DNA from 4 places in the Vibrio sp. E150_018 genome. Region 3 is predicted to be linked to each of the others. Evidence: riboswitches for the same ligand, from Rfam matches in the RefSeq annotation. Region 3 holds a riboswitch; each other region holds the start of a gene.
What was found. Region 3 has a riboswitch for thiamine pyrophosphate ahead of ACE3G9_RS11030 (ABC transporter ATP-binding protein). Riboswitches for the same ligand answer to the same signal wherever they lie in the genome.
Positions count from the first base shown of each region.

Region 1: linked by a shared signal. The riboswitch ahead of thiC (phosphomethylpyrimidine synthase ThiC) and the one ahead of ACE3G9_RS11030 (ABC transporter ATP-binding protein) in region 3 are both predicted to bind thiamine pyrophosphate.
Region 2: linked by a shared signal. The riboswitch ahead of thiD (bifunctional hydroxymethylpyrimidine kinase/phosphomethylpyrimidine kinase) and the one ahead of ACE3G9_RS11030 (ABC transporter ATP-binding protein) in region 3 are both predicted to bind thiamine pyrophosphate.
Region 4: linked by a shared signal. The riboswitch ahead of thiB (thiamine ABC transporter substrate binding subunit) and the one ahead of ACE3G9_RS11030 (ABC transporter ATP-binding protein) in region 3 are both predicted to bind thiamine pyrophosphate.

Region 1 is NZ_JBHGNY010000022.1:26,388-28,591, reverse strand. Features, by position in the region: gene crcB (fluoride efflux transporter CrcB) at 229-609, shown strand; TPP riboswitch at 655-752, shown strand; gene thiC (phosphomethylpyrimidine synthase ThiC) at 870-2,204, shown strand, end outside.
Region 2 is NZ_JBHGNY010000001.1:468,833-471,036, reverse strand. Features, by position in the region: gene thiD (bifunctional hydroxymethylpyrimidine kinase/phosphomethylpyrimidine kinase) at 62-910, opposite strand; TPP riboswitch at 971-1,069, opposite strand; gene ACE3G9_RS02185 (sterol desaturase family protein) at 1,280-2,068, shown strand; gene ACE3G9_RS02180 (zinc transporter ZntB) at 2,115-2,204, opposite strand, start outside.
Region 3 is NZ_JBHGNY010000010.1:60,243-62,446, reverse strand. Features, by position in the region: partial or broken gene ACE3G9_RS11035 (ABC transporter permease) at 1-289, opposite strand, end outside; gene ACE3G9_RS11030 (ABC transporter ATP-binding protein) at 348-1,106, opposite strand; TPP riboswitch at 1,382-1,481, opposite strand; gene ACE3G9_RS11025 (LysR family transcriptional regulator) at 1,763-2,204, opposite strand, start outside.
Region 4 is NZ_JBHGNY010000002.1:37,562-39,765, forward strand. Features, by position in the region: gene mpl (UDP-N-acetylmuramate:L-alanyl-gamma-D-glutamyl-meso-diaminopimelate ligase) at 1-224, shown strand, start outside; gene ACE3G9_RS02845 (flavin prenyltransferase UbiX) at 320-949, shown strand; TPP riboswitch at 1,011-1,108, shown strand; gene thiB (thiamine ABC transporter substrate binding subunit) at 1,148-2,155, shown strand; gene thiP (thiamine/thiamine pyrophosphate ABC transporter permease ThiP) at 2,203-2,204, shown strand, end outside.

The DNA.
Region 1 (2,204 bases), on a different contig from region 3:
CCACTCCGCCACTTATATCTCTTAGATAAAGAGTAGAAACCTGATTCGAAAGAATCAGGTTTTTTTTCGTCTGTTGAAAATGCTTCAAAAGCATGGAGAGCCCGTTTTGTTCTCTGTATATTTTTATAGCAGAATAGGAGATATATCTATACATTAAGTTCAGGTATTCTATACATGATTTCTAAAATTTATTGATACATGAAAGCTTAGAGGAGTTTTATCTTGTTAATCCAGCTTAGTGTCTTGCTTTATATTGCTCTTGGTGGGGCTATAGGGGCATGTTCTCGTTACATAATCTCAGAAATCTTTGTGTTAATGTTAGGTAGAACCTTTCCTTATGGAACATTGTTTGTAAATATATTTGGTTCATTTCTTATGGGGCTTCTTATTTCCTCTCTGAATAATGGAACCATTGAATCTACGCCATGGAAACAGATTCTCGGCTTAGGCTTTTTAGGGGCTTTTACAACTTTCTCAACTTTTTCAATCGATAATGTGACTTTATTTCAGCAAGGTGAATTCTTTAAAGCTGTCTTAAATATATTATTGAATGTAACTATTAGTATTTTTGCTGCTTGGATCGGCTTTCAATGTATTTCTAAGAGTTAATTTATCAGAAAAATTGAATTTCATTCATTTATCTGTCTATAATTACGTCACTTGTCGGAGTGCCATAAGGCTGAGACCGCTATGCGGGATCCGTTGAACCTGATCAGGCTAATACCTGCGAAGGGAACGAGAGAAGAGTAATCTATCTACAATTACCCCTCTATATATGTATCTGTTTCTACAGATCCACTCTTGTGCATCAAAATCCGTCAAGCATTTACCCTTCGGGCTTCTAACTCATACAGTTAAAGGAAAATGCTATGTCGTCAAGTCGTAAACAAGCCAGAATGGACGCTAAGAATTTTATCGATTCCCTGTCTGTCCAACCTTATCCCAATTCGCAAAAAGTTTATATTCAAGGAAGTCGTTCTGATATACGTGTACCTATGCGTGAAATCTCCCTTACTGATAGTTTGGTTGGAGGCTCGAAAGATAACCCCATCTCAGAGCCGAATAAACCTATCCATGTTTATGATACTTCCGGTGTTTATACGGATCCTACTCACAATATAAACTTATATGAAGGGTTACCTAAGTTACGTAAACAGTGGATTTCTGAACGTAATGACACTGAATATCTTGATTTTGTTTCATCTGAATTTTCTCAAGAGAGACTTAATGATGAAACATTAGATGAACTCAGGTACGGAAATTTACCTAAAATACGGAAAGCAAAGCAGGGGTGCTGTGTGACGCAACTGCATTATGCGCGTAAGGGGATCATTACTCCTGAGATGGAATATATTGCGATTCGTGAAAATATGGGACGTCAAAAATTCACTGATGAGCAATTAAACCAACAGCATCCAGGACAAAACTTTGGTGCCCATCTGCCTAAAGAAATTACCCCAGAGTTTGTTCGCCGTGAAGTGGCAGAAGGGCGAGCGATCATTCCATCCAACATTAATCATCCTGAATCTGAGCCAATGATCATTGGCCGCAACTTTTTAATTAAAGTGAATGCCAATATTGGTAACTCATCGGTGTCATCCTCGATTGAAGAAGAAGTTGAAAAATTGGTTTGGTCGACTCGTTGGGGCGGCGATACCGTTATGGATCTTTCTACTGGACGTAATATTCATGAAACGCGTGAGTGGATTCTGCGTAATAGTCCTGTCCCTATTGGTACGGTTCCAATGTATCAAGCATTAGAAAAAGTAAATGGTGTTGCGGAAAACCTCAATTGGGAAGTGATGCGCGATACTTTGATCGAACAAGCTGAGCAAGGTGTAGATTACTTTACTATTCATGCAGGGTTGCTATTACGTTATGTTCCTATGACGGCTAAGCGAGTTACGGGGATTGTTTCTCGTGGTGGTTCTATTATTGCTAAGTGGTGTTTGGCTCATCACCAAGAAAGTTTTCTTTATACTCATTTTCGCGAGATTTGTGAGATTTGTGCTCAGTATGATGTGGCATTGTCGCTTGGTGATGGTCTGCGTCCGGGCTCAATTGCCGATGCTAATGATGAAGCTCAATTTTCGGAATTACGTACATTAGGCGAACTGACCAAGGTTGCTTGGGAATACGATGTTCAAGTTATGATTGAAGGTCCTGGTCATGTTCCTATGCACATGATCAAAGAGAATATGGAT
Region 2 (2,204 bases), on a different contig from region 3:
AAATTTTGTTCGAGATAAAAGCGTTTTAGGCGAGGCAAGTCGATTGTAACCTAGTCTTTAATTATTTAATCGCTTGGGCATAAAAATGGTGGACGGGACCTGCTCCTTTCCCCACATTAAGCTCATCTGCATGAGTCAATGCATTCGATAAATACTGCTTCGCATGCCCAATCGCTTCTGTTAGGTCAAAGCCTTGCGCTAAATAGGAAGCAATCGCAGAAGAAAGTGTACACCCTGTTCCGTGAGTATTTTTTGTCGCAATGCGCTGATGCGTGTAGACCGCGGTTTGATTTCGTTGAATAAGCCAATCTCGGCTTTCCTCACCTTTCAAGTGCCCACCTTTTAATAAAATATCGACCTTATGCAATTCTGAGTGAGCTTTTAACTTCTCTATAAAACCTTCAATTTCACTCTCTGATTTTGGTTCAGGCTCCCCAATCAATAACCCAGCTTCAGGCAAATTTGGGGTGATTAAGTCTACTAACGGAATGAGCTTTTTTTTCAGTGTTTGAATTGCAACTGGTTGGATTAATGGGTCTCCACTAGTGGCTACCATGACGGGATCTAACACTACATTCTTTAAGTTATAGTGCGTTAGTTTTTCAGCGATTACTTCAATCACATCACTATCATTAAGCATACCGATCTTTACCGCAGAGACATTAATATCTGAAAAAATAGAATCTAATTGCTGACCAATAAATTCAGCTGAAACCGGAAAGATGGCATCTACGCCTTGAGTATTTTGCGCAGTGAGTGCAGTAATAACGGAACAAGCAAAACACCCTGTTGCAGAAATCGCTTTAATATCAGCTTGAATACCGGCTCCACCACCAGAGTCAGATCCTGCGATAGTCAATACATTAGAAATACACGAAGTGTTTGGCGATGGGAAAGTTGATTGAGGCATATATTACTTCCTTTTAGCGCACAGAAGTAATACACATGTAGAGATGAAATTAGAATGCTCGACACGTTGGTATTAGTTCCCTACGCTGATGTTAATCAGATCAGGTTCAACGGGTCTCACTTAAGTGATCTCAGCCTACTGGCTCCCCGACTAATATGCTTAGAGCATGGCGGTTTATCGTTTAAACTATCCATACACTAAAGATTGGCTTCAATGTAGAGTTAACTCATCAAATTGTAAAGCTATTCACTCAAAACTAGTGATCTTGTTCTTATATGAAATTTTACTTACATAGATACTGTCTAATGATACATAGCTAACATATTAATCACTGTAACCCCACGAGACCAAACCATGTCGGAACTATTGATGTCACAACAATCACTGATTCGTATTAGCGTATTTACTCTAGTGTTGGTGACCATGGCGGTTTGGGAAATCAAACGGCCGAAAAAATACCTCAGCCAACCTAAGCTCTACCGTTGGGCCAATAACTTAGGTTTGGTGTTTTTTAATAGCTTTCTACTACCTTTCACTCTGCCATTTCTCGCAGTCGGTTTTGCCTACCTAATGCAGAACAACCACGTAGGCTTGTTTCATTGGCTCAATATTCCTGCATGGTTAAACCTAGTATGCGGGTTGCTCTTGTTAGATATGGTGATTTATTGGCAGCATCGTCTATTTCATAAGATCCCGCTGCTTTGGCGTTTACATCGTGTCCATCATGCCGATCAAGATATCGATGTCACTACCGGCTCACGCTTTCATTTCATCGAGATTTGGCTTTCAATGCTGATTAAACTCGCGACGATTGCCGCACTTGGGATTTCGCCTCTAGCTGTATTTATATTCGAAGTACTACTGAACGCCAGTGCGATGTTCAACCACAGCAATATCGCCTTATCTCATCGCATTGATGATCGATTAAGAAAGTGGATTGTCACACCAGATATGCACCGTGTTCACCATTCTATTCATCGCAATGAAACCGATAGCAACTACGGGTTTTGTTTATCCGTTTGGGATCGTTGGTTTGATAGTTATATTATCCAACCGAAAGATGGCCATGAAAAAATGACAATTGGGATTAACCTATTCCGCTCAGCTAAGGAGCAGTCACTACTCAAAATGTTGTCACAACCGTTTAGAAATAAATAACGCAGGCGACTGAACCTGCGTTAATGACTCGCTGAAGGTTTGGAAACTAAAAGAACTTCAGCCAGCGCAACAAGATAAATTCCAATACAAACGTCACACCTAGCCCTGCGCAAAAAATAAAGAATGACAATGGATT
Region 3 (2,204 bases):
GGATCGCCTGGCTGGCAATAAGAATCGGCAATAACCAACGTTTGAACGGTTCAAACATCAACATTTGTAAAGCGAACAGCAGGCCCATCGATAAACCAAGCGCAAGACCTAACAAGATTTCCTGTGCGGTTACCCAAGTGTGTTTAAGCAACACATCATATCGAGTGAGTAATTTATCCAGCACATCGACAGGCGCAGGTAGAATAAAGCTTGGCATATCAAACATAACCACAACCAACTGCCATAAGCCGAGTATCACCACAACCGTAACTAACAAACGTAGCGCAGGATGTGTCACACGCTCTTTTTGATTCACTCGGCAAGAAAGCGATTGGTATTGAGTCATCTCACTCATAATCTTTCTCCAATTGCTGCAAAATGGCTTGTTGTAACGCGGCGCATTCGCCATCCAATACTCGGGGAGTCGGCGATTCTGGCACCGCAAGAGATTGCGCTTTAGCTGGTGTTCCTTGCAGTACATACAATTGATTGGCTAGCCGGACAGCTTCTTGTGGATCATGGGTGATCAAAACCACGGTTTTCTCTTTCAATAACTCGGCAGACAAGGTCTGTAATTTATGGCGAGTTACGGCATCTAACGCAGAGAAAGGTTCATCCATCAATACCACTGGCTTGTCTTGCATTAAAGTACGAGCAAGTGCCACACGTTGCTTCATTCCACCAGAAAGTTGGTCCGGCTTGGCATAGCAATAATCCACCAGCCCAACTTGCTGCAATAATTTCAGCGCACGTTGCTGTTCTTGCTGTGAATCGCTTTGAGAATGATTAAAACGCGAACTTAAACAAACGTTATCCAACACATTGAGCCACGGCAGCAGTAAATCTTGTTGAGCCATATAAGCAATATGCTCGGTTAACAGTAAGTTATCGGTAGTCGTCAGCTCGCCTTGCCACTCCACTTTGTCAGCTAATAAACCCGCTAAGTAACGAAGAATCGTCGTTTTTCCGCAACCACTTCGACCTAGCAATACCGTCCATTGCCCGGCTGGGATCTGCATATTGATGCCTGAAAGCGTCGGAGTTTGACTATCTTTATATTGCAAACAAGCGTTTGTAATTTGGATGCCGATGGTTTTAGCTGGCATTGCTCTAGAAGACGTAGCTTTAATAGACATCGCTAACGCCCAGCTTACTCGCGATAGTGTTAGGGATGAGCGATAAGTGATTAAAATCAACGTCGTAGGATCCAGAAATCACAGGTGCATTAGATTCTTTTAATGAAGATATTTTTTGAGGATTACACTGTATTGAAGAATTCGCCATTACCACTCCTATTACCGACGTATAGGAACTGGCTTTGGCCGTCATTGGGAAAGATCGAAGACCCGATTATCCAAGGTTTCCGAAGTGATTCGGCGAATGGCAAAGCGTGATAGTTCCCTACGTCAGTGCTAACTGAATCAGGTTCTACGGGTCTCGAATTTCGATCTCAGCCAATATTGGCTCCCCGACTATTACGTATAAATCATAACAGGACATTAACATCAGTAATATGCTTTTTTGATAATAAATCCTATTTAGAATGCATTTATGAGAACTAGATATTTTGTTTGCGTCCCCTTTTTATTTACCTGATTTATTACCTTAATCAACCGCCATACCCGTATAATTTGGGTTTGCTCCACCTCCATCGCAATATCAGATAAGGGTATGCTGTTGGGCATTATGATCAATATAAGTTGGAAAGAGACACCATGTAGAAAGATCCACTGAGCATCTTGTCATGACAACAAACCACACATTACCAACGAGGTTCAGAAAAATAATCTGACAAATAATCAATCAGAGCACGGACAGTGGGGGACATGTACTTTCTGGAAGAATAGAGCGCGTAAATGGTTAAATCATCTGGTTTCCAATTCGGTAAAACCTGCTTAAGCTGACCACTTTTAAGATATTGGTTTACGAGGTAAGTCGGTTGAATAGCTATCCCTGCGCCACACAATACTGCGTGCAGTAAGGTTGTTGTTTCATTCGCGGTGAGATTACACTTAACTTCTACTGATTGTTGAGAACTGTCTTGCGTCAAATGCCAGATATGTTGTTGGAAATTTTTATATCCAAGACAAGTATGATTCATTAAGTCGTGTGGCTTTGAAATAGTGCGACTATTACCTAAATATCCCGGAGAAGCCACGACAACAGACTCACATACCGATATAGGCTTACCTATCAAAGAAGGA
Region 4 (2,204 bases), on a different contig from region 3:
AGCATGCCGATCAAGTTTGCTTATATCAGCCAAGCAACATTCAATGGTCAGTAGAAGAAGTGGCGCAACAGTGTTCTCAACCAAGTTACGTTGATGACAATATTGACAGCTTTGTGGAACATATTGTGGCTCAAGCGCAGACTGGCGATCAGATCTTAGTGATGAGTAACGGTGGCTTTGAAGGGATCCACGCCAAGTTATTACAAGCTTTACAGCAAAAATAGTAAAAAGATCATAGTAAGTAAAAAGATCATTGGTGATAAAAAGATCACTATAATCCTTTTGCTCACCAAACTCATTCTCTGTTGAGGAAGTGAACATGTCTCAATTGATGGAAAAGAAAATCACTCTTGCTTTCACTGGTGCCTCTGGTGCGCCTTATGGACTGCGTCTATTAGAGTGTTTGCTGGCGGCGGACTATACCGTTTATTTGTTGATCTCATCAGCGGCCCGTGTCGTGATGGCAACCGAGCATGATTTAAAGTTACCAAGTGGCCCAGAAGCGGCGCAAAAAGCTTTGATTGAACACCTTAAATGTCGCAGTGATAAGTTAATTGTATGTGGTAAAGAAGATTGGTTTTCACCCGTCGCTTCAGGATCGGCTGCGCCGAAAAAAATGGTAGTGTGTCCATGTTCTGCTGGTAGTGTGGCTTCGATTGCTCACGGAATGTCGGATAATTTAATTGAACGTGCTGCTGATGTGGTAATGAAAGAACGCGGCCAGTTATTGCTGGTGGTACGAGAAACACCATTTTCGACGTTGCATTTAGAGAATATGCACAAGCTATCGCAAATGGGCGTCACCATAATGCCCGCGGCCCCAGGCTTTTATCATCAACCTAAAACGATTGAAGATTTAATTGATTTTATGGTGGCGAGAATTCTCGATCATTTAGGTGTTGAACAAGGTTTAGTACCTCGTTGGGGCTACGATCAACGCTCTAGCTAACAGTGTTGATATTAAGCTAATATAACGACTCGTTTACCGTTACGTAAGATCTTACAATTTATACAACTCATCGGGGTGCTGAATCATGTGATTTAGCTGAGATAACACCCGTGACCTGAACCAGATAATGCTGGCGTAGGAATTGAGTGGGTTTTTCCTTCTTTTCCCTGTGCCGCTCACTAAATAAGGATTAATCTAGTGAACTTCACACCTAAAGCGCTTACTTTTCTTGCTTTCTCTTGTGCTGCAACCTTTTCTACTTCAGCGCTAGCGGAGCAAAAGCCTACCTTAACCGTTTATACTTACGATTCTTTTACTTCCGATTGGGGGCCTGGTCCGAAAATCAAACAAGCTTTTGAAAGCCAATGTGGCTGTAAATTGAATTTTGTTGCTTTGGATGATGGCGGTTCAGTGTTAAGTCGTATTCGTTTAGAAGGTAACAATACCAAAGCAGATGTGGTTCTAGGATTAAATAACAACATTATGGCGCAGGCCCAGCAAACGGGACTACTTGCCAAGCATGATGTTGATACTTCTCAAGTCACTATTCCCGGTGGTTGGAATAATTCTTATTTTGTGCCTTTTGATTACGGCTACTTTGCCTTTGTGTACAACAAAACGAAAATGACCAACCCACCCAAAAGCTTAAAAGAATTAATCGAGCGTGATGATTTTAATATTATTTATCAAGATCCACGCACATCGATTACTGGCCAAGGTTTATTGCTGTGGGTGAAAGCGGTTTATGGTGATGATGCGGTGCAAGCATGGAAAAAAATTGCCGATAAAACGGTTACGGTGAGTAAGGGGTGGTCAGACTCTTACCCTATGTTCTTAAAAGGGGAGAGCGATATGGTGTTGTCTTATAGTACCTCTCCGGCTTATCACATCATTGCTGAAAATGATGACCAATACGCTGCGGCTAATTTTACTGAAGGCCAATATGCACAAATAGAATTGGCAGCCAAGGTGGCGAGTACCAAGCACTCTAAATTAGCCGATGAGTTTATGCATTTTATCTTAACCGATGATTTCCAATCCGTGATGGCAACCGGTAATTGGATGTACCCAGTGACCGATGTTAAGTTGCCAAAAGGTTATGAGCAATTAACGGTGCCAAGCAAAATGTTGTCGTTAGAGCCCGAAACCGTTGCTAAGCAGTTGAAAGGTTGGACTCGTGAGTGGCAGATGGCTTTGTCGCAATAAAGCAATGACAACTCTTTTCGTTTTTAAGGCTCTAATAGGACGCCAGCGT